2 linked regions of the Arthrobacter crystallopoietes genome follow. The protein of the gene in region 2 interacts with the protein of the main gene of each other region in a pairwise test. Links are inferred from orthologs where the notes say so. Each region holds a gene or a part of one and is shown on either strand. Other genes may lie near its edges.

What was found.
Region 1: the proteins of ctaD (region 2) and AC20117_RS20145 interact in binary tests that used the Escherichia coli proteins (3 or more experiments, as listed by UniProt). The link is inferred for Arthrobacter crystallopoietes from one-to-one orthologs.

The regions. Positions count from the first base shown.
Region 1 is NZ_CP018863.1:4,378,707-4,381,908, reverse strand. The notes cover bases 130-3,010. They hold AC20117_RS20145 (aminotransferase class I/II-fold pyridoxal phosphate-dependent enzyme), read right to left. Parts: upstream 2,251-3,010; coding sequence 1,009-2,250; downstream 130-1,008. Other genes in these bases: AC20117_RS20135 (YceD family protein), read left to right, coding at 2,924-3,010; coaD (pantetheine-phosphate adenylyltransferase), read left to right, coding at 2,326-2,808; AC20117_RS20150 (spermidine synthase), read right to left, coding at 236-1,006; rsmD (16S rRNA (guanine(966)-N(2))-methyltransferase RsmD), read left to right, coding at 130-253. In the rest of the region: more of rsmD, read left to right, coding at 1-129; more of AC20117_RS20135, read left to right, coding at 3,011-3,202. UniProt on the Escherichia coli protein: Shows aminotransferase activity with methionine and histidine as substrates, and to a lesser extent also with phenylalanine.
Region 2 is NZ_CP018863.1:4,086,502-4,089,763, reverse strand. What follows is about bases 63-3,003. They hold ctaD (aa3-type cytochrome oxidase subunit I), read left to right. Parts: upstream 63-639; coding sequence 640-2,367; downstream 2,368-3,003. Other genes in these bases: AC20117_RS18815 (GntR family transcriptional regulator), read left to right, coding at 2,982-3,003; AC20117_RS18820 (cytochrome c oxidase subunit 4), read left to right, coding at 2,371-2,772; ctaC (aa3-type cytochrome oxidase subunit II), read left to right, coding at 63-621. In the rest of the region: more of ctaC, read left to right, coding at 1-62; more of AC20117_RS18815, read left to right, coding at 3,004-3,262. UniProt on the Escherichia coli protein: Cytochrome bo(3) ubiquinol oxidase is the terminal enzyme in the aerobic respiratory chain of E.coli that predominates when cells are grown at high aeration.

The sequences.
Region 1 (3,202 bases), 290 kb from region 2 along the record:
CGCCCGGCTGCAGGAGGGCCGGCATTACAACCTGGTGCTGATCGATCCGCCGTATCCGCTCGCCGAAGACAAGCTGGCGGAGATCCTGGCCCTGCTGGAGCCGTTCCTGGCCGAGGGGTCGGTGGTCGTCGTCGAACGCTCCTCACGTTCGCCGGAACCATGTTGGCCGGCCGGGCTGGAGTGTTTTTCCGGCCGCAAATACGGTGAGACGCAGTTGTGGTTCGCGGAACCGGTCCTAAGCCAGCACGAATGACTCCAGCTCGGCGCCTGTGAGCACCCGCGCAGGATGTGGACCGGCGGCCAGCAGGGACTGCGTCCAGTCCTCCGGCCACGGATCCAGTCTCGCAGCGAGCACCAGGTTGCCGGCATAGCGGCTCGTGAACATGCCCGCTTCGCCCAGCACTGCCACCGCCGGCGTACAGTCCGATAGCTCCTTGATCTGACGCTTGGCAAAGGTCAGCGGAGGGTCGTCACCCACGTTGACCAGCAGCACTCCGCCGGGCGCCAGCAGTTTGAGCAGCTCGCTGTAGAAACCGCCCGTGGCCAAATGCTCCGGGGCATCTTCGCCGGCGAAGACATCGAGAACAACGACGTCGAACTCGCCGTCGATATCGCCGAAGGTCAGTTCCTGGCGGGCATCCCCGATATAAACTGTCAGATCGGTTCCCTCGGGCAGCGGCAGTTGGTCGATGACGTAGTCCAGCAGCTCCCGTTCCAATTCCACGGCATGCTGCTCGGAGCCCGGCCTGGTGGCCTGGAGGTAGCGCGCCAGCGTGAGTGCGCCGGCGCCCAGATGCAAGGAGCGCAGAGGCTGCCCTGGTTCGCCGGCAAGATCCACAACGTTGGCAATCCGGCGCAGATACTCGTAGAAGACATGCTCCGGGTGCTTCAGATCGACATGTGACTGTTCGGCTCCGCCGATACTCAGGATGTACGCTCCCGGCACCCTGGTGTCCGGGTCGATGGAGGCATGCAGGCCGCTGCCGCGAAGGAACCGGTTCGGCACCGTTAGAGCCTGTCCTTCAAGGTGGCGATCCGCGACGCCGCTTCCTCCAGCACATCCACACGTTTGCAGAAGGCGAAGCGCAGCAGCGACTTGGTCCGTTCCGCACCTTCCGGGTGGCAGAACACCGGAACCGGTATGGCTGCCACACCGACCAGCTCGGGGAGCCGGCGGGCCAATGCTGTTGCATCGGTAACGCCCAGCGGCGCCGCGTCCACATTGATGAAGTAGGTACCCTGCGGCGTGAAGACGTCCATGCCCGCCGCCCGCAAGCCTTCGCTCAGGATGTCCCGCTTGCGCTGCAGCGTGTTCGCTAAGTCTTCGTAGAACGATCCGTCCAGCGCGAGGCCGGCCGCCACGGCCGCCTGGAAGGGGGTGCCGGAGGAATAACTGAGAAATTGCTTGACGGTCCGCGCCGCCGCCACCAGCTCGGCCGGTCCACTCATCCAGCCGATTTTCCATCCGGTGAGCGAGAACGTTTTGCCAGCGGAGGAAATGGTCAGGGTGCGCTCCGATGCGCCGGGCAGCGTGGCCACGGGTATGTGGGCTACCCCGAAGGTGAGGTGTTCGTAGACCTCATCCGTGATGATGATGGCATCGTGTCGGTTGGCCAGCTCCACGATGCGCGTGAGCGCCTCCCGGGTGAAGACACTGCCCATCGGATTGTGCGGGTTGTTGACCAGGATGACGCGGGTCCGGTCGGAAAAAGCAGCCTCAAGCGCGGCCAGGTCCGGCTGGAACTCGGGCGCCAGCAACGGTGCGGTGACGTGGGTAGCGCCGCTGAGCGCGATCACAGCGCCGTACGAGTCGTAGAACGGTTCGAAGGTCAGAACCTCGTCGCCGGGGCCGGTCAAGGCCAGCAGGGCGGCGGCCAAGGCTTCCGTAGCCCCGGTGGTCACGATGATTTCCGTCTCCGGGTCCGGCGTCAGTCCATAGAAACGCCGTTGATGGTCGGAGATCGCTTCGCGCAGCGCGGGGATTCCCTTGCCCGGTGCATACTGGTTTGCGCCCGCCGAGATTGCGTCACGGGCAGCCTCCCGCATCAGGTCGGGACCGTCCTCGTCCGGGAACCCCTGGCCAAGGTTGATCGCGCCGGTTCGAACGGCCAGCGTGGTGATCTCCTCGAAGATGGTCACACCCAAATGACCGTCCGCACCGAGGAGGTTGGCGCCTTCGGCCGTGCGTAGCCACGGTGCACGGCTCCCGGAGGGGGATCCTTGGGCCAGGTTTTCGTCCGTTCTGCTCATGTCTCCCAGTAATATCACTACAACCGCGGGCTCACGTGGTGTGACTTGTGCAGTGAATGGATTAGATTCATAGATATGCGCCGAGCCGTCTGCCCTGGATCCTATGACCCCCTGCACAACGGGCACGTGGAAATCATTGCCCGTGCCGCCAGCATGTACGACGAAGTGATCGTCGCCGTCTCCACCAACTATGCGAAGAAATACAGGTTCTCCTTGGACGTGCGCCTGGACATGGCCCGCCAGACCCTGTCGTACCTGCGCGGGATCACCGTGGAGCCGATGGGCGACGGCCTGCTGGCGGAATTTTGCCGCAGCCATGGTGCAGGTGTCATCATCAAAGGGTTGCGTTCCACGCAGGATTACCAGTACGAACTGCCCATGGCCCGGATGAACCGTCATCTTACTGGCGTTGAAACGGTGTTCCTGCCGGCGGAGAACAATTACACTCACCTCTCATCCACTTTGATCAAGGAAGTGGCGGCGCTCGGCGGTGACATCGCGGACTTCGTACCGAAGGCCGTGCTGCAACGTTTCCAGCAGGGCGAACAAGGACAATAGTCCGGCGGAGCGTCCATTTGAGAGTATGGGCATCTTCGCGCTAAGATAATACGTCGGTCTATGTTCTATAGGAGTTCTCATCGTTGTGATCATGAATCATGATCAAAATTCGCCCCTGGCCATTTCGGTCAAGGATCTCGGGCGCAGCCCGGGTACTATGCGGACCCTGAACGAGCATGTACCTGCACCGGATCAGTTCGGTGCAGCACTCATTGGCGTGCAGGAAGGCTCTGATATGGAGCTGGATCTGCGGCTTGAGTCCGTACACGAAGGTATTCTGGTTTCCGGCACTGCCACCGTTGATGTAACGGGGGAGTGCGGGCGCTGCCTGGATGCAATCGAGTATGATCTCTCCGTCAGGGTGCAGGAACTCTTCTACTACGAGGGCTTCGAT
Region 2 (3,262 bases):
ATCTGGTGCATCGTGGCGTACCGCCGCCGGAAGAACGAGACGGGCTATCCGCGCCAGATCAGCTACAACCTGCCGTTGGAAATCTTCTATACGGCTGTACCGTTGGTCATGGTTATGGTGCTGTTCTACTTCACCGAAAAGGACATGAGCGCCATCACGGCCCGGGACGACAACCCGGACCAGATCATTGATATCCGCGGTAAGCAGTGGTCCTGGGACTTTAACTACGTCACGGAAGACAAGTACCTCGCAGGCGTTCAGGCACACCTGACTGGCGAAACGGGTATCCCGGAGACTCTGCCCACTCTTTACCTGCCGGTGAACCAGAGCGTAGAGCTGCAGCTCAACTCCCGCGACGTCATCCACTCCTTCTGGGTACCTGCGTTCCTGCAGAAGGTGGACATGATCCCGGGCAAGACCAACTACATAACGTTGACTCCTCAGCGTGAAGGCGTCTTTGATGGAAAGTGCGCCGAGCTTTGCGGCGAATACCATTCGGAAATGCTGTTCCGTGTGGAGGTCGTCTCCGAGGCCGAATTCGAGCAGCGCATGAGCGAGCTTGAAGACGGTCAGATCGGTGAGGAATATGACCGTAACCCGTACGCCGAATCGGCTGAGTAAGGAAGGCAGGGAAAACTAGTGTCTACTTACGAGTACACCGCCGATGAAACCGGCACGACAGTAGCGCCGCGCGTCGTTCCCCGCTCCAAGGGACGCATCGTCGTCAACTGGATCACTTCGACGGACCACAAGACCATCGGGTACATGTACCTGATTGCGTCGTTCATTTTCTTCTGCCTCGGCGGCGTGATGGCGCTGGTCATCCGTGCGGAGCTGTTTGAACCCGGTATGCAGATCCTGCAAACCAAGGAGCAGTACAACCAGCTGTTCACCATGCACGGCACGGTCATGCTGCTGATGTTCGCAACGCCGCTGTTCGCCGGCTTTGCCAACGTGATCATGCCGCTTCAGATTGGTGCACCGGATGTTGCCTTCCCGCGGTTGAATGCCCTGGCCTTCTGGTTCTTCCTTTTCGGCAGCACCATCGCAGTTGCTGGTTTCATTACCCCGCAGGGTGCGGCGTCCTTCGGCTGGTTTGCCTACGCGCCGCTGTCCAGCACAACGTTCTCGCCCGGTGTGGGCGGAGACCTCTGGGTCTTCGGCTTGGCTTTGTCCGGTTTCGGCACCATTCTCGGCTCGGTCAACTTCATTACCACCATCGTCTGCATGCGTGCCCCGGGCATGACCATGTGGCGTATGCCGATCTTCACCTGGAACACGCTTGTCACCGCGATCCTCGTGATGATGGCGTTCCCCCCGCTGGCTGCCGCGTTGTTTGCGTTGGGAGCGGACCGACGATTTGGGGCCCACATCTTCAACCCGGAGAACGGCGGCGCCATTCTGTGGCAGCACCTTTTCTGGTTCTTCGGACACCCAGAGGTCTACATCATCGCCCTGCCGTTCTTCGGCATCGTCTCCGAGATCTTCCCGGTGTTCAGCCGCAAACCAATCTTCGGTTACAAGGGCTTGGTGTACGCGACAATTGCCATTGCTGCCTTGTCTGTTACCGTCTGGGCGCACCACATGTACGTTACCGGCTCGGTCATGCTGCCGTTCTTCGCCTTCATGACCATGCTGATCGCAGTGCCTACCGGCGTGAAATTCTTCAACTGGATCGGCACCATGTGGCGTGGATCGATCACGTTCGAGACACCAATGCTTTGGAGCATTGGCTTCCTGGTCACCTTCCTCTTCGGCGGCCTGACCGGTATCATTCTGGCGTCACCGCCGCTGGACTTCCATGTGTCGGACACTTACTTCGTAGTCGCGCACTTCCACTATGTAGTCTTCGGAACCGTGGTCTTCGCGATGTTCGCCGGTTTCTACTTCTGGTGGCCGAAGTGGACAGGCAAGATGCTCAACGAACGCCTCGGCAAGATCCACTTCTGGCTCCTGTTCCTTGGCTTCCACGGCACCTTCCTGATCCAGCACTGGCTCGGAGTCATCGGAATGCCTCGTCGGTATGCGGACTACCTTCCTGAAGACAACTTCACCGCGATGAACCAGTTCTCCACTATCTCCTCGTTCGTGCTCGGCGCGTCCCTGATTCCGTTCTTCTGGAACGTGTACATCACTTGGCGGAATGGCAAGAAGGTCGAGGTCGACGATCCTTGGGGTTTCGGTGCGTCATTGGAATGGGCGACTTCCTGCCCGCCGCCGCGCCACAACTTCACCTCCTTGCCTCGGATCCGTTCCGAGCGGCCTGCCCTGGACCTGCACCATCCGGAGCTCGCTCCCAAACACACGCCGAAGCAGCCCGCTCCGGCCGCCCAGGTCTTCGGACCGGCCGACCGAGAGGATGCATAGCGCATGAAGGTTGAATCCTGGCTCTTTATCGGACTCGCTCCGTTCTTTGCGATCGTCGCCGTAGTCTACGGTTTCATGGTCGATTGGCAGGAACACGTCGGCTATCTGGCCCTGCTTCTGACGGCTGGTCTTTCAGTGATGATCGGCGGGTACCTGTGGTTCACCGGCCGTCGTGTTGGTGCCCGTCCCGAGGACCGGGTGGATGCAGAAATCCACGAAGGTTCCGGCGAGCAGGGGCACTTCAGCCCCTGGAGCTGGTGGCCGCTGGTGTTGAGCCTCGCGGCTGCAACCGGCTTCCTCGGTCTGGCCGTGGGCTTCTGGATCACCTACATCGGTGTCGGCCTGTTGGTCGTCGCACTGATCGGTTGGGTTTATGAATACAGCCGCGGAGATCACGCACACTAAGTGAATACTGCCCAAAGGGCCCGGAGCATGATGCTCCGGGCCCTTTGGGCTTAACGGCGCCGTACACAGACTGGACTGCCCTCCCATCCCACTCGGCGCGAATGAATCGCCACGGGGGTTCCGGGCGTGTGGCCGCAACAACATCGAGCCCAGTGGTCTAGACCGGACTAGAATAGTGTCGTTGCATCAGTTCGGAGCAGGGGAGTGTTTTGGTATCAAAAGCAGCAGCGGCGATTCCCGGAGAGATCGACGATGCGTCCAGAACCTCCAAGCACGCTCAATTGCGTGAGATACTCCGGCGTCATGCGAAGGAGAATTGCGAGCCAGGGGGACCGTTTCCCTCTGAAAGGGAACTCACTGAACGTTTCGGTGTGGCACGTATGACGGTGCGACAAGCCATTGACTCGCTGGTCGCCGAGCAGGTGCTGGAACGCATCGTGGGACTTGGGACATTCGTAAGCCAACCCAAACTGGATCTGCAGGTGAAGCT